Regions from separate parts of the Paenibacillus sp. FSL P2-0089 genome, predicted to be linked through region 3. Evidence: riboswitches for the same ligand, from Rfam matches in the RefSeq annotation. Region 3 holds a riboswitch; each other region holds the start of a gene.
What was found. A riboswitch is a leader RNA that binds a small molecule or an ion and turns the genes downstream of it on or off. The one in region 3 is predicted to bind cyclic di-GMP.
Positions count from the first base shown of each region.

Region 1: linked by a shared signal. The riboswitch ahead of NST69_RS19550 (thiamine pyrophosphate-binding protein) and the one ahead of NST69_RS03390 (PA14 domain-containing protein) in region 3 are both predicted to bind cyclic di-GMP.
Region 2: linked by a shared signal. The riboswitch ahead of NST69_RS00375 (anti-repressor SinI family protein) and the one ahead of NST69_RS03390 (PA14 domain-containing protein) in region 3 are both predicted to bind cyclic di-GMP.

Region 1 is NZ_CP152006.1:4,641,676-4,648,968, reverse strand. It holds gene NST69_RS19565 (3-oxoacyl-[acyl-carrier-protein] synthase III C-terminal domain-containing protein) at 1-980, opposite strand, end outside; gene NST69_RS19560 (hypothetical protein) at 1,120-1,470, opposite strand; gene NST69_RS19555 (carboxymuconolactone decarboxylase family protein) at 1,622-2,002, opposite strand; gene NST69_RS19550 (thiamine pyrophosphate-binding protein) at 2,053-3,696, opposite strand; cyclic di-GMP riboswitch class I at 3,813-3,909, opposite strand; gene NST69_RS19545 (methyl-accepting chemotaxis protein) at 4,411-5,661, opposite strand; gene NST69_RS19540 (YafY family protein) at 5,735-6,688, opposite strand; gene NST69_RS19535 (SDR family NAD(P)-dependent oxidoreductase) at 6,823-7,293, shown strand, end outside.
Region 2 is NZ_CP152006.1:91,108-98,400, forward strand. It holds gene NST69_RS00370 (2-oxoglutarate dehydrogenase E1 component) at 1-1,720, opposite strand, end outside; cyclic di-GMP riboswitch class I at 2,216-2,319, shown strand; gene NST69_RS00375 (anti-repressor SinI family protein) at 2,354-2,497, shown strand; gene NST69_RS00380 (helix-turn-helix domain-containing protein) at 2,643-2,975, opposite strand; gene NST69_RS00385 (TasA family protein) at 3,297-3,887, opposite strand; gene NST69_RS00390 (TasA family protein) at 3,925-4,521, opposite strand; gene NST69_RS00395 (signal peptidase I) at 4,621-5,223, opposite strand; gene NST69_RS00400 (hypothetical protein) at 5,225-6,535, opposite strand; gene NST69_RS00405 (aldo/keto reductase) at 7,066-7,293, opposite strand, start outside.
Region 3 is NZ_CP152006.1:830,682-837,974, reverse strand. It holds gene NST69_RS03400 (discoidin domain-containing protein) at 1-9, opposite strand, end outside; gene NST69_RS03395 (glycosyl hydrolase) at 218-1,738, opposite strand; gene NST69_RS03390 (PA14 domain-containing protein) at 1,931-4,267, opposite strand; cyclic di-GMP riboswitch class I at 4,282-4,362, opposite strand; gene NST69_RS03385 (sugar phosphate nucleotidyltransferase) at 4,500-5,873, opposite strand; gene NST69_RS03380 (hypothetical protein) at 6,694-7,134, opposite strand; gene NST69_RS03375 (UDP-glucose/GDP-mannose dehydrogenase family protein) at 7,206-7,293, opposite strand, start outside.

The DNA of each region.
Region 1 (7,293 bases), 3.8 Mb from region 3:
ACAAATGCGACATTCTGCCATCCGGCGCCCACGGTCCAGAACAGGACCTTGTCTCCGCGTTCAAGCTGCCCGGTAGTGACGGCTCTGTGAAGGGCAATGAACGGGCTGCTGGTCGAGGTATAGCCGAACTCATCGCCTATGTAGACTGCGGCCTCAGGGTTAATACCGGTTTTGCCGGAGACGGCCTGGATGTTCGGAAGAGACAGCTGTGAGAAGCAGGCAGCCTTGACCGATTCAGGGGCAATCCCGTTGTTGCTCAGCAGAGTGTTGATTGATTCGGAAGCGGCATCCACACAGATGGAATCATCGAATGGAATGAACTTCACATTGAACTCTCCTGCGGCAACACCGGTGCGTCCGAGCTTAGCCAGGCCTTCTGCCGGGAACAGAGAGTTGCCGTACACACAGGTGTCTGTCTGGTAGATAGAGTCAATGAAGCCGACCGAATGCTCATCGCGCTCCAGAATAACAGCGGCAGCGGCATCACCGAAGTTCGCGTAATATACCGGATCATTCTTGTCCGCATGCGGTGCCACGTAATCGGAGCCGATGACCAGGGCGCGGCGGATTCTCGGGTTCGCCATCATCTGGCGGCTGACCTGCTCAACCGAGGCGGTCATTCCGGCACAGTTGGCATTGCTGTCAATACAGATGGTATGCGAAGCTCCGTTAATCAGGCGGTGAATCATCAATGAGTTCGTAGGAAATATATATTCAGGGGTTTGGCTTGCATAAGCGATCAGGTCAATGTCAGGGCCGGTAAGACCGGTCTTCTCCAGAACATTACTTGCGGCTTCAAAAGCCATTGTCAGGGAATTCTCATCCGGGCTGTCGATGCTGTAGCGGTTTTCACGGCCCAGAGTAGCCAGCAGTCCACGGATATCAATACCTTTGTCATCAAAATGCTGAATGAAAAAGTCATTGCCGATTCTTTTGTCTGGATGGTAGATATCAATGTCCTTAATGCGAATCCCCGCCATAGTACAGACCTCCTAAAGTTTTGTTAGCTATACTTCTCACGAATCTGCTTCTTACAAAACTCTCTTCCAGCATTAGCAGCCGGTTTAATGAATGAACCTGTGCGTTTCAAGCGGCTGATTTAGGTTTAAATTGTATTTATTAAGCTTGTACGGTTGAAGTGATCTCCAGATTCTCAAGTCCTGCTTTGCGGCCCAGGCGTGCCAGCTGCATTTTGAGGATCGGGTTATTTTCCAGGGTAAGACTCACTTTCTGGAAGCCATCAGCCTTGAACATGATGAAGCAGCCTTCAAGCAGCGGTACAACATCAGGAGCGGTTACATTCAGCTTGCGGCAGTCGATCTCTAGTGCATATTCAGCAGGGCTGATCGGGTTAATAGTCTGCTGGTAAGCCTGTATAGATTTGAGCCCGTCCTCGTTAGAGAAGGTTCCCTCCAGCTCAATATTGATTACTTTCTTCGCAGTATCTGTCTTCAAAATAAATTGTCCCATGTTGATCTCTCCCTAAGTGTAATTTCCAATACCTCCAAAACGTTATTCCTGCGACTATATTCGACAAAACCGCAATTCGATTTGGGATATTTTGCCTTCATTATAACCAGATCATACTGAAACGTGCAATCAAAAGTCGAAATTTGTAGATTTATGAAGATTTTTCTTTGATTTCCTCCAGAGTATCCAGCAGCACATTAAAGGCCGAAATCACCCGGGGGGCACCGACGCAAGGGGTCAGATGCAGCAGCACGCCCTTGATCTGCTCGACGGTCATGCCAACGCGGAGCGCCATTACATAATGAACCCCCAGCTGTTCATATTGTCCCATCGTAATCAGCGACGAGATCACCGCGATCTCCTTCCAGTCAGAGCCAATCGTGGTCCGCTGAAAAATATCGCCATAGGCATTGCCCATGATATATTCGGCTAATTCCGGAAAATGCTCTTTGATCGGAGCCAGGGCCTTGGCCCCATAATCTCCTGAGAGATCAGTGAAATGATCGAGTCCGCTGTTCATGTTCTTGTTCACGATATGTCCTCCTGATAGTAGGTTAGAAAAGGTGTGCGGATACGGCTTCCTTACGTAAGATCCAGCGTGCGGTGGGCCGTAGGAGGCATTTCATCACGGTCAGTCAGCAGCTCAATTACAGCTGCCTTGTTAAGTGCCACAGTTTCTTGGATTGCGGCAGCGAACTCCTCCTGCGTCTCGCAGCGGAAGCCGGCTGCACCCAGCGATTCGGCGAATTTCACGGCATCCATCGGAACCTCGAAGATCGTACCGTCAATCCGGCCAGTCGTTTTCTCCATACCCTTAAGCGCCATATCCAGCTGCTTATTGTTCACCACAATGAAAATCACCGGAATGTCCTTGCAAACGGCTGTGTTTATTTCAGTTCCGAGCATCATAAAACAGCCGTCACCGGTAATGCAGAAGACAGTCTCTCCGGGAGAAGCCGTCTTGGCGCCGATCGCCATGCCAATTGAATTGCCCATGCAAGCAAAGTAGGCATCGAATATGAAGCTGCCGGGCCTGCGGACATTGAACCATTTCACAGCATTGAACCCGTGGCTGCCGTCATCTACAAACACGCTGCTGTTGTAAGGAATCAAGTCGCTCATCGTGCTCATTACCGAAGCCAGAGAGAGCCCCGCCAGCACGGGCAACTCGTCATTGTAAGCATTGGAGATTGTGATTTCATGCTTGGTGACCGTAGAGGGGTCCAGCTTCTGAAGATACAGTGCCAGGTTGTCCCTTAAGTCCCCGCCGACAGCGATGGTGGATGAGGACAGTATTTTGCCGACAAAGGTTGGATCTACATCGAACTGGATCAGCTGCGGCGGATGATTCTCCGGCTTCAGGTTGCAGATGGTCATGTCGCTCAGGCGGGAGCCCAGAACAATGAACAGGTCGCTGTTGTTCAGCAATTCATCGCCGTGCGAGGAGCCGCCAACGCCGACAGGACCGTGGTAGAGCGGGTGATCATGAGCTATTGCACCTTTGCCGCCTGGAGAGGTGACTACAGGAATGTTGAAGGTTTCGGCCAGCTGAACCAGTTCCTGATGGGCACCTGAGCGGTTGACGCCTTTACCGGCAATGATCAGCGGCCTAGCGGATTGATTAATCGCCGAGATGACCCGGTCATAGTTCTGATAACTGACTAGTCCCTCGCGTTCCGGCAGAACAATCCGGCATTCCGCGAGCCGCTCTGTCTGCACATCAAACGGAATGCAGAGATGGACCGGACCTTTTTGGTCACCGAGGGCGATGGATAGGGCATGGTTGAAAATCGTGCTGAAGTGATCGCCGCGTTCAACGAGCTTGCTGAAGAGGGTGGCCGGCCGGAACATATCCGCCAAATCAGCCAGGTAGGAAGTGGAATCCTGACATTGGGGAATGCCCAGCTCCTTGATGGACTGATGTCCGGTGATGAAGAGGACGGGAAGATTATTGGCCTTGGCATGCGCTGCTGCGGTGAGCAGATTCGTTCCCCCCGGACCGGAGGTGCCGAAGGCTACCCCGAGACTGCCGGTCTTCAGAGCATAACCGCCGGCGGCGAAGCCGGAGCTGGATTCGTGCCGGCCGGGGATGAACTCTATACCGTAGTCAACCATTTTCAAAGCGATGGGGCAAATAGACTTGCCTATGATTCCAAAAGAATGAGTGACTCCCAGATCGTGTAATGCTTCCGCCATATAATCTGCAACTGTCTTCAGAACATCCACCCCGCAAGTTGTTATTTGTATACGTCAGCAATAGAAAACCTGTACTCACCATTGGAGCACAGGTCTGTTGCACGAATCACCATAATCAAACGCGAAACCTAAGGCGTTCACAGTTTTTCAGCAACCTGGCTGTCATGATCCCACTTCAGAAATGAGACTGTAGATCCATGGCTTTGCGTCATTCCCTTTCGGTGAATTTTGCCGGTATGCGGTTATAAATGAATTTGTGGAGAATTTTCCTTTACAATATATTCCTTGCTCCGCTTTTGTCAATAACCCCTGTGAGAAGAAACTCGGAATTTGACGAATATTCAGGAGTGGAAATGGCTAAATATTTGGATTTTCAAACTTTTGAAAATGGTTGTCCCTGGAAGACTAAAGTCTTAAAATGCAAATGGCCGTTTAGGTTGATTAATGTGGGAAGTGAGCACAAAGCCTCATTACATTCCTGATTTACTGCAAAACATTAAGAATTCACTAGATATACAGCATTACATATTTCGGTGATAGGACTTAAGTAATAGTGATGTGAGATATTAGCTTATAGACAAGCCATGACAATAGAACGACTATAGTAAAGAAGTGCAAAGCACGTTTTTTACCCTTATGCACAATTTCAACAATTTGTGAATATTACATAACAATCTTTGTTTTGCCCAAAAAAAGAGACACCTCCCGCAGAAAATTCCGCAGGCGTGTCTCTTTGTGCTGAGGTTAAAATTTGAAAATATGAATTGTTTTTTGCAGGTTGAAGACCGCGGAGGTCATCTTCTCTGTCTCCTCAGCTACGGATTGAAGAGCATGAATCTGTTCGTTCATCGCTGCGGATACCTCTTCCGTCCCTGCGGCGGTCTCCTGGGTGATGGCTGAGATATTCTCGATCGCCCCGGAGATCTTGAGCGCGCTCTCCAGCATAAGGTCACTCTCTGCGGAAAAGGAGGCAATCTGCTCGGTTATGTATTGGACACTATGCACAATTTGAGCAAAAATGTTGGCTGTCTCCGTAATCATCTCATTCTGCACCTGGACTACCTCTTCATTGATGGCGATGTTATCGATAGCCTGCTTGATATCCGCTTCGATGCTGCGTACCAGACCGAACACCTCTTTGGTTGAAGCGGTGGATTCCTCGGCCAGCTTGCGGACCTCCTGGGCAACAACGGCGAACCCGCGGCCATGCTCGCCTGCACGGGCGGCTTCAATAGAAGCATTGAGCGACAGCAGATTGGTCTGTTCAGCAATTTCGGTAATCGTCTTGGTAATCATCGTAATGCCTCGTGCGTTATGCGATAGGGCTTCGATAGTATCCGCCACCTTCTGGGTAGCCTGGATGTTCTTGCGCATGCCTTCGGCTTGGGTATCCACCGATTGCCGTCCCTGTTCTACCAATTCCAGCGTATGTACAGACCTTTTATTCATTTCCTTGGTGGAATTCGTATAATTGGAGACTTTGATTTCGATATCCTTGATCGATTCGGTCATATCAGCGATATCCACCGAGATTTCGTTAGCACCGAGGGCCAGTTCATTGGAGGAGGAGGCCACCTGCGCCATGACAAACTTCAGGTTCTGATTCTTGTCTTCAATCCCGCGGCTGGCGTCCATAACCTGACGGGTAATCTGTGAGGCATCGGTGAGGATTTTTTTGAGCTTGTCAATCATGGTGTTGAAGGAGCGGCTGATGTCGCCCATGGAGCCATTCTCATCGGCACGGCTGGTGAAGTCGCCTTTGGCAATCGTGTGCGTCACATTGGAGATATCCTCAAATGAAGATGTAAGCGTTCTCTCAATGAAGCGCGCAAGCGGGTAAGTCAGCGCTGCCAGGACGGCGACAAGAATAATGCCGATGAACAGCCTGTCCATGAGGATTAGCGTGATTAAGACAGGGACAGCGAATAAAGCGGCAACCAGGTAACATCCGGTGACGATTTTTTGTTTCAACGGCAGCTTGTTCATCCAGTCCATAATGTAAAGTCCCCCTATAAATAATAATGTGTATTGTAATATTATAGGGGATACTAGTGCATTTGGTCTATTATTAAAAATCGTATAATGCTGCCGCTTCACGCAGAGCCGCAGCAACCGTATCCGCAAGCTCAGGCGGTGCCGTCACCTTGATACCCTGACCCAGGGACAGGATGATCCGGCACGCAGACTCCGGCGTGTTGAACTCGGCCTCGGCCCTGATCCAGCCCGGGGCCTCAGCAGGCTCCTGGTGCAACAGGGCGACGTATCGCTCCTTCTGCAGCTCCTTCATCGTTTGCTCTCTTACAAGAAGGCTGGAGGGGTACCTGGGCAAGGCAGACTTGAATGCGGCGGTGGAGGTCTCCCAGTACTCAGACAGGTGGAAATCCTCCGGCTGCTCAAAAGACTCATCTGTGACTTTGGCCTCAGTGATTCTGGAGACCCTGTAGGTCCGCAGCTCGCTGTCATGCCCCGCGACCAAGTACCAGACGCCGCGCTTGACTACCAGCCCCAGCGGTGCAACCAGCCGCTCGGCGGCGTCCTCCCCGCGCAGATAGGTGATGCTCACCTTGCGGTTCTCCCATAAGGCTCCCTGCAAAGCGGATAGGCAGGGATAGGTCTCCCCGGAGGGATGCCACCCGGCTCCGTCGATGTGAATCCGCTGGCTGAGGAAGCTGAAGGGGGTGACTGGCTGCCGGGTAGCGACGGCCTGCAGCTTGCGGGCGGCCGAGGAGAACTCCTCCTGAATGCCCAGAGCGTGCAGAATCGCCGGATCAGCGGGCACCAGCAGCGCGGCAATCTCCTTGGTGTTCATTCCGGTCAGGGAATTCCGGTAGCCTTCAGCCAGCTTCCAGCCGCCTTCCCGGCCGCGCTCCGCCAGCACGGGGATGCCGGAGAAGCTTAGTGCCTCCATATCCCGGAAGATTGTACGTTCGGATACCTCCAGCGTTTGCGCCAGCTCTTTGGAGCTGATTTTCCCGCGGCTCTGTAAGAGTTGAACGATAGTGATCAGGCGATCCGCTCTCATTCTGCAACCTCCCTTGAATGTATTATTTATATATGTCAATGGTTGTCATGTATAAGGTATATATTAGACAAGAGTACGGATTAGCGCAAATGATCATCTAATCCGGGCATGATAGATGAAAGGGAGCGGATCAAATGACAAATCTGCAAGGGAAAGTGGCATTGGTAACAGGCGGGAGCAGGGGAGCGGGCAGAGGCATTGCACTGGAGCTGGCGAAGGCTGGTGTCTATGTATACATTACGGGCAGGAATGCCGGTATGCCGCAGGAGGGACAGGCAAGAACGCTTGAAGGGGTGCTGGCTGAGATCCGCCGCTTAGGCGGGGACGGAGCCGTGATCCGCTGTGATCATACCAATGACAGCGAGACAGAGGCCGTAATCCGGCAGATTAGCGCTGAGCAGGGCAGACTGGATATTCTGGTCAATAACGTCTGGGGCGGCAATACTCTCCCTATCGAGAATGAACCGTTCTGGGAGCAGCCGGTGCAGCATTGGGATCATATGTTCACTGCGGGTGTGAGGGCGCAGCTAATGACTAATTATTATGCTGTACCCCTGATGCGCAGGGAAGGAGCGGGGGCGGGTAAATTAATCGTCCATACAACC
Region 2 (7,293 bases), 740 kb from region 3:
TGAAGCCTGCCGGTACGCGCAGCAGCTCGCGGTTAATCTCCTGCAGACCAGCCAGAGGGAAGGCAGTCGGACGCTGCTGGGGACTGCCATTATCCAGCGCGACGGCGGTTTTGGACTCCGCATTCTTCTGCTTGCCTTCCTTCATCTGATCGAAGGCCTGCTGGAGGACGCTCTCCGCCTCGGCAATCATGTTCTTCAGATCATCGGCTGTGATTACCTTCTCGCGCTCCAGGCGTTCTGCATAAGCGCGGTACACAGTAGGGTGGTTCCGCACTTTGCCGTACACAATCGGCTGGGTCGTCTCGGGATCATCCATTTCATTATGTCCGTGGCGGCGGTAGCCGATCAGATCAATCAGGAAGTCCTTCTTGAACATATGGCGGTAAGCGCTGGCCAGACGGACTGCGGCAATGCAGGCTTCCGGGTCATCGGCATTAACATGCACGACCGGAATCTCATACCCTTTGGCCAGGTCGCTGGCATAATGGGTGGAGCGGGAATCCTCGCTCTCGGTGGTGAAGCCGATCCGGTTATTGACGATAATATGCACGGTACCGCCATTCTGATAACCCTGCAATTTGCCGATATTAAGCGTCTCAGCGACAATACCTTCGCCAGGGAAGGCTGCATCGCCGTGCATCAGCACAGCCATAGCCTTGCTTGTGTTCAGCTTAGGCAGTCCCGGAGCGTTGCGTTCTTCCTGTGCGGCGCGTGTGAAGCCCTCGACGACAGGATTGACGAATTCAAGATGGCTCGGGTTATTGGCCAGCGTGATCCGGGTGCGCACGGTCTCGCCTTCGCGGACGGCACGGTCAGCCCCGAGATGGTACTTCACATCACCGCTCCAGCCGTAGGTCACGCCCATGGAGCCTTCCGAAGGGAACAGCTCTTTGTTCGGCGAATGATGGAACTCTGAGAAAATAATATCATAAGGCTTGCCCAGAATATGAGCCAGCACATTAAGTCTTCCGCGGTGGGCCATACCCATCAGGATATGCTCGGCGCCGTCATGCGCGGCAGCCCGCACAATCTCATCCAGCATTGGCACAAGGGCATCATTGCCCTCCAGGCTGAAGCGCTTTTGACCGACGAAGGTCTTGTGCAGGAAGGTCTCAAAATGCTCCACCTGAACCAGCCGCTTCAGCAGCTCTTTGCGTTCTGTATTATTCAGCGGGGCAGGGGAGGTCATCGATTCCGCCTGGCTGTTGAGCCAGCGCAGCTCGCGTTCATCATGCACATGCCCGAATTCATAAGCAATGGTCTGTGTATAGGCCTGGCGCATTCTGTGGACGGCATCCATCGCGGTATGCACATCCGCAGGGGCATTATCCCAGATCAGCGAAGCGGGCAGGGCATTAAGATCCTCGCGGGTAAGCTCGTAGGTCTCCAGCTCCAGCCATTTGGCCATCGGGTTCGTGCTGCGCTCCAGCGGGTCAATGTCTGCGGCCATATGGCCATATATTCGAATATTGGCGATCAGCTTCGAAGCCTTGACAGCCTTCTTGAGCCACTCGGCATCTGCTGATACGGCAGGCCTTGGAGCCCTCTCGGCATCGGGTGCCAGTGGAGGGGGGCCGGATACGGTGAAGAGATCGCGGTAATGCTGTTCAACAGAAGAGGGGTCCTTGACAAATTGCTCATATCTTTCTTGGATGTAGCCCAGGTTGGGGCCGTAGTATTTGCTCCATACTGTGTCGTTATAGGGCTCTTTGACTGCCATGAATAGGTCCTCCTAACGGATAAACTCCACGCGAGGCATCCAGTGTGCCACTTGGCGGAGCTGCAAATGTTTGCGGTTTCATTCTCATCCTATTGTGCTACTTTCCGGCGGGGTAATCAATTCATACTTTCGGTCAATCCGTTCGCAATTTGGCATGATTCATTACAGTATTCATACGGAACTATCATAAATAGAAAAAACTCATATAACAGCCCGTTATACATACAAATGGGTAATTGTCTCTATACGATGTTGCGTGCAGCGGCAAGTCGGGGCGGATGGGGTTCCCTTTAGTATATTTAAACTATTAGATAGTGTTTGAACTTGGAACTGGAAATATTTATACAAGCCGCTGGCAATTTCAGCTAAGTTTCCTCACATTTTTTCATAAAAAAATTCCAGAAAACGACACACTAATTGCGTATGATCTTGTATAATGTTATTGCGGAGAACGGTTTCATCGATTCTTGCCAGATCCTTTCATGATGGAAAGGGTCCAGTAAAAGGTAAACCTGCCGAAAGACAGGGGCACAAAGTCTCGGATCTAAAGTAGAAATACTACAAAGTAGCAATACTACTATGATGGCCGGACTGCCTGGGGACGCGAAAATTCTAGGAGGAGATTTCTTGGATATGTCCAACCAGGGGAATGACGAGCTGCAGGCAGTAGATCTGGATTTAGAATGGGTGCACTTGCTGATGTCTGCCAAGCAGGCGGGGATCGCGGCGGAGGATATCCGCCGGTTTCTAAGTGAGAAGGCGCTCCAGGCGATGTAAGGGCGGTCATCATTGTTCGGATACATACAGAAAAGGCACAGCGTCCGGTACGCTGTGCCTTTTCTGTATGCCGCTTGAAAGGCTGCCTTCGCCGAAGGTGGCCTCCCTGCCGTGCGGAGTCTTCCCTGTGGCATATAATGCTCGTCTAGTTGTCCTTTTGTTCCATGCGCCATTTCTGGTAATCGAGGAATTCCTTGAATTCGCGTTTGCTTATACCGGAGGCCATGGCCTCCTGAACAAGCCGGAACCATTCCCCGTCCAGAGCCTGTTCTTCCGTCTCTGCCAGTCCGCCATACAACAGTGCATGAATGGATACCTGAAGCGCGTCAGCGATTTTTTCGATGAATTGAATGGAGGGGTTGGATTGAATGTTCCGTTCCACATTACTGAGGTATGATTTCGCCACATCAGCCTTATCGGCAAGCTCGGATAACGAATAGCCCTTCTCCAGCCGGAGTTTGTGGATGCGGCTTCCCATAGTATCTGACACGATTACAACGCCCTCCGTACTTTTTTTGGTGAAAAATAAGAAGTTATATGCTTTGCGCTATACATTCTCCTTATCTTTCTCGTTGAAACGGTACCGCCCGTTCAAAGGCCGGCAAAGCCGTTTTCTCTTGTCAGTATAACAAAAATCCGCAAAACGGACAAAAATCCTTGAACCCGGCAGCGGGAAAAAAGAAACGGCATACCCGGCCCGGATGAGGGAGGATATGCCGTCTTGATGGATTGCTGAAACGCTGCCTTCCTAATAAAAGGCCGGCAAAGCCATTTTCACTTGTATAGGCTGGCCCCTGATCTACTTGGCTTCTCCCACTCCTTGAAGAGCATCGAAGGTCCAGTTCAGAGCTAAGCCGTCACCCTGGAAAATGTTCTGATCGAGCGTGTTGTCTACGAATTCGAAGGCGATCTTGAAGGTCTTGGACCCGGCGGCGGCAATCCCTCCTGGCAGTACACCTGCTGCTACGAGATCGTAGCTGGGGGTGTTTTTCAGATCCTTCAGGGAGATCTCGGACAGCACATGACCGCTTAGTGAACCGCCGGTGTACGTATTATCCAGGAGCTTGACCTTGAAGTGGTCTCCGAGATCCTGGCCCGCGTTATCGCCCTTGGCATCGGTCACGGTGTAAGTGGTGGCAAGCTTGAGGAATTTGATATCCAGTGTGCCGTCATTGGACAAGGTGAAGGTGCGGACGGTGTAGTCTCCCGGCTTCAGATTCGTCAGCGCTACCGGAGTATTGAAGGAAGAGCCGAGCTTCAGCGTACCCGCTGCGAAGGTTGCCGTGCTGGTAGCTGTGGAGCTGAAGTAAGCGAAGGTGCCCCCGCCGATTAAAGACAAGCCCAGTGCTGCCGATGCTACGCCAAGACCCAATGTTTTTTTGATACCCATTATTTATTTCCTCCTCGAATGGTTTGTTTTTGTGGAATTATTTGAGCGTGCCTTTTTCCTGGTTGGCTTCGAAATTCAGAGTCAGTGCAAGCGTGTCGCCCTGATAATAGTTCTGCGGCTGGAGGGTCTCCTTGAAGGCGAACTGGATGGTCAGGTTATCCGAGGTGCCGGCTTTGATGCCGGACTTCTCTCCGCCTAAGATCGCTCCGAGAATTCCCCGGGCCACCAGATCGGGACTCTCCTGCTCCAGATCGGCCAGCGAGATGACCAGGAGCGGCGATTCCTTCTTATCCTTGTTCACGAGGAAGGTCACAATAATATCATCCTTGAAATTATGGGAGCCGTTGTCTCCCTGGGCGTCTGTAATGGCCGATGAGGTGCGCAGTACCACTTTGGGAATATTGAGCGTCCCGTCATTTTTGAGCTTGAAGTCCCGTAAGACGGTATCGCCCGGCTTGAGATTGCTGAGATTAACAATGACGGAGGGATCAGATTGTAATGATAGGGTTCCGTTGTTAAAAGAAGCTGAGGAAGTAGAAGTGCTGCTGAAGTAAGCGAAGGTGCCTCCGCCGACCAGGGTTAAGCCTAATGCTGCCGATACAACGCCGAGACCTAATGTTTTTTTGACGTTCATTTGTTCATCCCTCTCTTATGAGTCTGCTTTGTGCATAGCCGGTGCTTCCGGCAAGCTGTATTGTGGCTCCGCGTTTCGTAAACGGGAGAGAACAATTGATCATTGTACGAGGTCAGTCAGAGTATCCGGCCCGCCGCTGCTGGCTGCGGATGACGGGGCATTCTTCTTTTCCAGTGCCGCAACGGCCTTCCAGGAAGAATACAGCGCGTAGAGAAGCAGGAGCAGTCCGGGAATAATCATCAGCACTACGCTTCCGGCTTTGGAGACTGCGAAGCTCATGGCATAGCCCACATAGGGGACGGTCACGCCGGTGTACTCACCTACCACATTCGTGGAACTGACGGCTGCGGTGTCGGCTGAATCATTATTGTCGCCCTTGGTGGTGTAGCTGGCTTCCCCCAGAGCACTGTTCAGCTCGGCAGCGACCACGCGGTGGGTAATCAGGATATTATCGGGATTCAGAAAAGTGATCACATCGCCCTTCTGGAACCGGGTCATGTCCCCGCCCGGCTTAATGGCCACAATGGAACCGGTCTGGATGCCGGGCTCCATGGAGCCGGATAATACCGTCTTGATCTGGTAGCCGAAGAAGGAGGGCTCGCCGCCGGAGGCTTTGGAGATGACAACGGCTGTGATTAGCACCAGGAACACTATAAGAATCAGAGTGGAAATTATCGTATTGACTATTTTTCGGATGCGCATCTTATTCGCCGCCTTTGCTGGGTTCAGATTGTGGAGCCGGTGTAGCTGTAGGAGCAGGCTGCGCGCCGTCCATTACAGTGCCTGGAATTACGCTGCCGGGTAATGGATCTGGAGTTGCTTCCGGTAAAAGAATCTCAGACGCCGGAGTGGCAGTGGGAATAACCTCTGCTGCTGCTGAAGCTGTGGGGACTGGATTGTCCTCTACAGGCGCTGCGGGAGCAGGCTCCTCTCCCGGCTGGCTTTTGTCAGGAAGACTGGTTGCGGCCGGCTGGTTCTGTGCTTGTTCATTCTCCAGCTTCAGCGCTTCGTCAGCAGCCTTCTGCTTCTCTATGGCGAGCCGCTGGGCTTCCTCCGCTCTGGTTTTATCGGCCTTTTCAAGCGCCAGGCGTTCCTCTTCCTCTTGCTGTGCCTTCGCTTTGTCCTCAAGGGTTGTTTTGGCTTCAGCGATTTCTGTGAGCCGCTCCTGTAAGGTATGGATTGTGGAGAACAGGGTATCCTTGGACGCGGTTAATTCTGTATTCAACTGCTCATACGTGGCTAGCAGCGCGGGGGATACCTGCGAATCTGCTTGGTAGGCGCTGGTTACGAATGAGAGGATAGGCTCTTCAGCAGGGAAGCTGTAGTCATCCTGCCGGAGCAAGACGCGGTCCGGATTGCCGGTGGGCAAGGATCCGCCGATATCATGAATCGAGCCAAGATACTGCACAATTCCGCTTAACGTCTCTGCCAGCGATTCCGACAGAATCCCGCTTTGATGAAGGCTCTCTTGAATCTGGTCGAAGAACTGGGCATCACGGATTTCCAGACAGTTAGGATCGAGGTTCACCATATATCCTCCAAGCTTGTGCAGAATGGCCGCTGCATTGCCAATTTCCTGCAGAATGTGTTGCCAGACCGTCCCATTGAAGCTCAGCTGCTTCTCCAGCAGGTCGATCTCGCTGCCAGCTTGAGTGAGCTCGGACGAGAGTTCATCCGCAGCCTGATCCAGCTCTGCAAGCGACAGCTCTCCGGCAGCGACTGAGGTGTTATACACTCCGCTGATGCTATGGCTGCCAAGGGAAGCTTTCAGCTCTATGACGGTGTTTAGATGACCGCTGAATTCCGACAACAACTGCTCAATCTGACCCGGGAAAACCGAACACAGCCCGATGGAGCTGATCTGTTCCTGGGAGGTGTTGAACTCTCCATAGGTGCTGCCGATCTGGCCTGAGGTGTACATCAGGAGCACAGATACGGCCATACCCGATTGCAGAATCCGCAGGCCGAGCTTCCTGGTTTTCCGTTTGCGCCGCTTGGCAGATCTGGGGTACATAGCTAAGCCCCCTCTCGAGTTGCTAATGAATAATTCGTTATATTCGTTCTTAATAAAGAACGATATCGTAAGCAAATCATACACTGTGCTGCTCAGAAAAGAAAAATGTTATTTTCAGCGGAATGTTCGCAATAAAGTACGAAATGTATGAGATATCTCGATTTATCTGACGATATCGCTGTTTTTCACAAATGTTCTTTATAAAGAACGAGTATTAGGGGCGGGGGAAGGTGAGGGGGAGATAAAGTGCCTGTGAGGAATGCGGGAAAGTGGGCGGTAGGCGAGAATGAGGGGCATTAGTGCCCCTGAATGGTGCAAAAGTGGGCGGCGAGCGGGAATGAGGAAAGTAATCGGACTCAATGTATGCGAATACAATTCGGATGCTGCACCAGTTGGCTAAACGATGGGTTAGTCTATTCCGCCGCAAAGAAGGTACTGTCCATATAAGGACAGTACCTTTCGCTGATTCTATGCACTTGTTCCAAATTACTGAACCTGTTCAATCATGTAATTTCCAGTAAAATTCAAGCTCAGGGAAGCTTCTCCCCGCGCGAGGTGACGTACAGCTCATACCATTCCTTGCGGGACAGCTCCAGGTGGACTGCGCCTGCACAGGCGGCGATCCGCTGCGGATTCACGGTGCCGATGACGGGCTGGATGGCTGCGGGATGCGTCATTAGCCAAGCCAGTACGATGGCCTCGGGTGTCGCGCCCTTCTCGTCAGCGAGTCTCCGTACCATGGCCGCTGTATTCACAAC
Region 3 (7,293 bases):
CAGATCCACATCATCTTCACCGTCCTTCGTCCCGTAATCTCCGAAGACAGAGACGGACAACAGAATCAAGATGATCAGTGCTGCAAATTTTAGTAGCCTGTGGAGATATTTACTGGGTTTCTTTTGAACTCTAGTCCTCATTCCCTTGTCCTCGCTTTCTTCCGGAATTCTATGCTGTACCTGGTTTACGTCACACTTCGTCTTCCGCGGAGCTTCCTTAAGGAAGCGTCAGCGCGCTCTGGGGAATAATCATCTGCTTCTGGCTCTGGCTCCTCCACATCAGACTGACGCTGGCATCCCCGCGGTTCTCGTAATACTCCACCTTGATGGCGTAGGGGGTACCCGCAGAGAGCGTGATGCTGCCCTCCTTGCTCGCACTGCTCTGGTTCTTCCAGCTGTCGATCAGGAGCTTGCCGCCGATCCATACGCGGATGCCGTCATCCGAAGAAGCGGTGAACGTATACTTTTCACTGTAGAGAGGCTTAAGGGTCCCGGTCCAGCGTACCGAGAATGCATCCTTGGGAAGGCCTGGAGCTGGTGAATTGCCATGCCAGTTGAATTGAAGGGTGCTGTCGTTACGGGTATGCAGCGGTGTGCCGGACAGGTCCATATTGCCATAATACTGGCCTCTCAGGCCGTTCCTTGAGCTTACAGCCGCCGCATGCGTTTTGGCACCCGCCGCGAGCTTGTAATCCTCCCGTGATACCGTGTATTTATGGTTCATGAAGCTTTGAATTTTCACGGTCGGGTTATTCTCAACCAGCATCTTGCCCCATGTCATCGTATATACCCATTTGCTTTGTTTTTGAGACATGATGACAGGGTCTGGAAGCTCTCCGCTCTCCCCGATTCCGATCGGTTTGCCGCCCGCCAGCTTCAGGAGGCTGTCATAATAAGACTGCTTGAAATCATTGTCATAAATGTCGGCGGCCAGAATATCCACCTTGGCGATGCCGGGAAAATAGGCGGCGTACGGCTCAGACGACTTGTTGGGAGCATTCGGATTCCATACCCACAGCAGATTATTCAGCTTATGCGTATTCACCATGCGGTCATAGACCAGGTCCCAGAGCTTCGCGAAGTCATCCTTCTGCCCCCACCAGAACCAGCCGCCGTTCATCTCATGATAGGGCCGCCATAACACCGGAACTCCGGCATCGCGCAGCTCGCCCAGATACTTGGCCACTTCATCCAGCTCAGCGACCAGGGCTTTGTACTGCGGCGTTCCGGGAGTGACATACAGCTTGAATTGACTCTGGCTCAGCGGCTTCTGCACATTGGTCCATACCGGCGCGGTTCCCGGCAGATTCTGATGGAAGGTCATGGCGACAATACCGCCGCCCTCATGCCAACGGATGGCGCTGTCCACGACAGCCTGACGCTGCTTGGCAATGGTCTCCTTGGACTGGTTGCCTATGGCTCCCAGCTCATAGCCATGCAGAACGGCATAGCGGCCGGTTGTGGTGCGGAGCTTATTATTAAATTCATCGGGGCTCTCCAGGTAATCATGCTGGCCGGATATCATCCCCTTGCCGCTGAGATTACTGAGATAGCTTAACAGTGCGGAAGCCTCCTTGGAGGCCGAAGGATTAATGGGCTGTATGGGAGCGGGGGCGGCAGGTGCTGTAACCTTGGCGGCTGCGGGCAGACTGCGCCCTTCCCCCCATGGAAGCAATGAAAGGATAAGGATTAGAGGAAAAATAGTTGTATATAGCCTGTACTTACGGTAAGTGTTCAATGTAATCTCCTTTCTCCAGCCACACTCTCCGGCAGGGCCCCGGAGGTTACGCCTGCCGGATTGTCTGCCTTTCTATAGCTTAGTAGCCCTGCTGGTAAGCAGGGCCATTAAGAGTGGCTTACAGGATTTATAATTGTAACGTCTTAACCAGTAACAGCGCCAATGTTGAACACAGCTGCGGACCTTATGAGCTTACGAAGCGGACGGGAGGAACAACGCGCTTGCCGGAATGGTTCCTTTGGCCTGGCTTGGACTCTGCCACATCAGCCGCGCTTTTGCATCCCCTTGATTCTCATAATACTCTACCTGAATATCATACAGCTCGCCTGCGTTCAGGCTGATGCTGCCCATGCGTTCGGTGCCGCTCTGCTTCACCCAGCTGTCAATCACAAGCTCACCGTTCACCCGTACGCGGATACCGTCATCGGAAGTGGTGTAGATCTGATAAGTCTCCGTGTAGAGCGGCTTCATCTTCCCGCTCCAGCGGACAGAGAAGAAGTCTATGCCGATAGCGGCATCCGGCGTGCCTTGGCGCCAGTTGAAATCAAGCACAGCATCGGTACGCACTACAGCGGGTTCGCCCGATAGAGTCATATTATTGAAGTATTCCGCGTACAGCCCATTGGCAGCAGGAACTTCTACCGGCAGATCCGCCGGTGTTGCTGTAGGAGAAGGAACGGGAACCGCTGTCGGCGTAGGCACCGGTGTTGGCGTTGGTGTCGGTACTGGCGTCAGTGTTGGTGCTGGTGTTGGCATTGGTGTCGTTACTGGTGCCGGCGTTGCTGTCTGTGCTGGTGCTGCTGTCGCTGCTGGTACCGTTGTCGGTACTGCTGTTGCAGCTGGAGCAGGTATGGATGTGTTGCCTGCTCTGGAGAAAAGCGCACTTGCAGGTACGGTTCCCTTCACCTGGCTGGGGCTCTGCCACATCAGATGGACATTCGCATCGCCTGCATTCTCATAATACTCTACCTTAATATCGTACAGTTGCCCCGCAGTCAAGGCTATACTTCCTGTGCGGGCAGTTCCGCTCTGCTTGACCCAGCTGTCGATGACTGCTGTGCCGTTCACCCACAGGCGGATACCATCATCCGATGTAGTATAGAACTGATAGGTCTCGCTGTAAGCGGGCTTAATCTGGCCGGTCCAGCGGATCGAGAAGTAGTCTACACCGAGTGCAGCATTAGGAGTACCCTGGCGCCAATTGAAGCTGATGACATCATCGTTACGCACCATAACCGGTGTCCCCGAGAGCGTCATGTTCTTGAAGTATTCTCCAAGCAAGCCATTCTGGGCAGGCTTACTGTCCGTATCACCGGAGGTTGGGACCGGCTTCGGAATCGGCGCAACGGTTGGTGTTGCAGTCGGCGTTGGTGTCGGTGTTGCAGTCGGCGTTGGTGTTACAGTCGGCGTTGGTGTCGGTGTTGCAGTCGGCGTTGCGGTAGGCGTTGGCGTTACCGTTGGCTTAGGAGCCGCCGCCGGAGCAGACCAGGCCTTATATTGGTCACGGGTCAGTGTGTAGCTGTCATTCATGAAATTCTTGATTGTCGCCGTGCTGTTATTCTCATAGAGCATCTTGCCCCAGTTCATCATGAACACGTAATTCTGCTGAGTTAGCTTCAGCTTCGAGATGTTCGGCATTTCGCCGTTCTCGCCGATGCCGATCGGTTTGCCGCCAGCCAGGCTGGTCAGATCGTCATGATATTTATTCGAGTAGTCGTTATTATATATATCTGCTGCCAGTACATCCACTCTGTCCGCGCCCGGATAGGTCCGTGCATAGGGATCAGAGTTGGCATTCGGCGCATTCGGGTTCCATACCCAAATCAGATTATTTAACTGATGAACGTTCACGAACCGGTCATACATAATATTCCATAGTGCAGTGAAGTTGTCTTTCTTGCCCCACCAGAACCAGCCGCCGTTCATTTCATGGTACGGTCTCCAGAGGATCGGAACCTTAGCATCCCGCAGACTTTTCAGAGAGACAGCTACTTTATCCAGATCAGTGATCAGAGCATTATACTCTGGCGTGCCGGGGGTTACGTATTTGTTAAATTGCGCCTGAGTAATTGGCTTCTGCACATTGGACCATTCGTACTTGGTGCCCGGCAGACTCTGGTGGAAGGTCATGGCGACAATGCCGCCCGCTCTGGACCAGTTCGTTGCACTCCAGACGATATTTTTGCGTTGTGCAGCTACTCCGCTCTCGCTCTGTCCACCGATTGCTCCAAGCTCATACCCATGCAGTGCGGCGTATTGTCCGCTTGTTCCCTTCAGCTTGTTGCTCAGCTCATCCGGACTTTCGAAATAGTCATGCTGCCCTGTAATGATTCCGTTCCCGGAGATCTCATAGAGACTGTTCAGCAGCTTGACCGCCTCGGCTGAAGCATTAGGATTCACTGGTGCTCCTGTAGAGGAAGCAGCCTTGACAGTGGACGGGGCGATTCCCAGTCCCACGGGTACAGCAGACAATACCACGGCCAGCGACAGCACAGCGCAGAGCAAACGAGACTTACGGTAAGTTTTCACAATATTCTCTTCCTTTCGGTAGCCAGGCTGCCACTCTTGCGAAGGCCCTATAGCTTTGCGTCCCTATCTTTCGATTAGGTTTGCCATTGTCGTTTTGGAAGGATCAATCCCTCTTACCGTAAGTATCGTCGATATGCAAATTTAATGTAGAGTAAAAACAAATTTTGTCTGAAAAATAGTTCTAAATGCCTGATTTAAAATTGTAACAATTGGTTAAATAGATAAGTTAGACCTACGAAATGAACTGATGTAGAGCGATATCCTCCCAGTCCAGAGTAATACGGATATTGTCCTCCTCTACCAGCTCAGACCCTGTCTGCACCTCAATGAATTCCACATCGGTAAGAGCAAGAATGGCATGCTTGGTCCCTTCCGGTATCCGCACCACATCTCCCGCCCTCACCTTATGCATCTTCTCATTGATGACAATGCTGGCTTCCCCGCTGACGAAGGTCCAGATTTCACTGCGTTTGTGATGCAGCTGGTAGCTGATATTTTTGCCCTCATTGATGAAAATCCGCTTGGTCAGCACCTCGTTGCCTTCGTCATATTTCACATAATCGATTACCTTGTAGTGGCCCCAGCGGCGCTCTTCGTACATCGGTCTTTGTTCAAAAGTCTTCAGCACTTCCTTGATCCGCGGACTCTCGGCCTTGTGCGTCACCAGAATGCCGTCCGGGCTGGCGGCGATAATCAGATCCTTCGCCCCGATTACCGTGATTGGAATATCCAGCTCGTTAATGAGGCAGGTGCCTTCGGAGTCAGCGGTGATGAAGCCTTTGCCGACATGGTTACTGGTCATTTCCTCGGTCAGCGTATTCCAGGTGCCCAGGTCTTTCCAGAATCCGGCATAAGGCTGCACGACGATGTTCTCTTCTTTCTCCACCACTTCGTAATCGAAGCTAATCGAGGACAGCAGCTTATACTGCTTCTGCAGCTCCTCGTAATTGAGCGGCAGCCCTTTGCGCTGCAGGATATCCAGCAGGTAACCCAGACGGAAGGCGAACACTCCGCAGTTCCAGAGCGCCCCCTTGCCGATCAGCTCCTCGGCCTGCACACGGTCCGGCTTCTCCTGGAAGTGGCTCACCTGCAGGTAACCATTCGCTCCCGCATCTGCGCCCGTTGGAATAATGTAGCCGTATTTCTCCGAAGCATGCTCGGGAACTACGCCCATCAGCGCCAGGTTTGCCCCGCTCACCAGCATGGTGTTCTCCAGCTGCAGCACCGTTTCGAAAAAGGAGGATTCCACGTATGGGTCCACCGGCAGAATCGCCACGGTCTCGCTTGGGGACACCCCCGCGATGGAATACAGGTAGGCCGCCGTCAGCGCAATAGCCGGGAAGGTATCCCGCCGCTCCGGCTCTACAATGATCGGCACCTCGCTGCCGAGCTGGCTCTGGATCATCTCCACCTGGCTGCGCCCGGTCGCCAGATACGAGGACCCGGCCATGCCGTTCTCCTCCAGCTGTCTCCATACCCGTTGTACCATTGATTCCGGTTCACCTGCCGGGCTTGCCAGTACCTTCAGAAATTGCTTGGAGCGTGAATCATTGGACAACGGCCAGAGCCGCTTGCCGGAGCCGCCTGATAGAAGTACTAGTTTCATAGTGAACCCTCCATATCGTATTGTTATTGGGTATTTCTTGTTGCCGGAGCTGTGAGTTAAATCCCGCCTGTTATGAGGGTCGCTGCAAGGAATTTTGGGCTTACGGCCGCTGTTGTCTCCAGATGTTGTTGATTATATTGCTTGCAGCAGATAACATCCGGAGACAAAGGCGGACGCTAACGCTCCTACAGCTCCAAAATTCCTCTCCGCTCCATTTCATAACAGGCTTGTGATTTTATATCCGCTTCGCCCGCTGGCGAAGCTCCCGGCTAAAGATCCGATATTGCCGCTTGTTGTAGCGGCAAGGGGAGCCGGGCCGCCGCTATGCTTGCGCGGCAGCAGTTGAATCCTGGTTGCCGGCAGCCTGCCTTCACGACAATTGAATCCCTGGTTGCCGCCTACTGTTGCGGCGGAGAAAAATTCAAAGGCTCAGAGACTCAAAGACTCTTAAGTGCCGCTTGTTCCAAGGCGTCGCCGCTGACCTAGCGGCTGGAGAGAACAAGAGTATAGGGCAACAAAATCCAAGACAATGGAATTAAAGACCGGAATTCAAGACCTGGATTCAAGACTCTTGTGCCAAGGGCTCGCCGCACAAGTTCGCGGCGGCAGAAGCTAGTTAGTTAAGTACTAGGCACTAGTGCTCCTCATTTCCTCCATTTGGCCCATATCCGAGAAATCAGGTGCACTTATGCTCTTCATTTGCTCGTTTAGCCAACTTTCCCGGGATTCAGGGGCACTTGTGCTCTTCATTTGCTCCATTTGGCCCGCATCCGGGAAATCAGGGGCACTTGTGCTCCTCATTTGCTCCATTTAGGCAACTTTAAGCACCATCAGAGGGATTTATCTCCTTCATTTCATCGCTCAGCCCACTTTCGGCGCATTTAATGGGATTTATCCCTCTCATTTCGCCGTCCAGCCCGCTTTCGGCGCATTTAATAGGATTTATCCCTCTCATTTCGCCGTCCAGCCCGCTTTCGGCGCATTTAATAGGATTTATCCCTCTCATTTCGCCGTCCAGCCCACTTTCGGCGCTTTTAATGGGATTTATCCCTCTCATTTCGCCATCCAGCCCACTTTCGGCGCTTTTAATGGGATTTATCCCTCTCATTTCGCCATCCAGCCCACTTTCGGCGCATTCAATGGGATTTATCCCTCTCATTTCGCCGTCCAGCCCGCTTTCGGCGCATTTAATGGGATTTATCCCTCTCATTTCGCCGTCCAGCCCACTTTCGGCGCATTTAATGGGATTTATCCCTCTCATTTCGCCATCCAGCCCACTTTCGGCGCATTCAATGGGATTTATCGCCGTAACGCTTCAATTGGATTGCCGGTCTACACCGCGCCAGCCACGCTGGCGGAGAATCCGCTAAGCCCGCCCATCTGCGGGCGGCCGACGGAGATATATTCGAGGCCGGTGCCC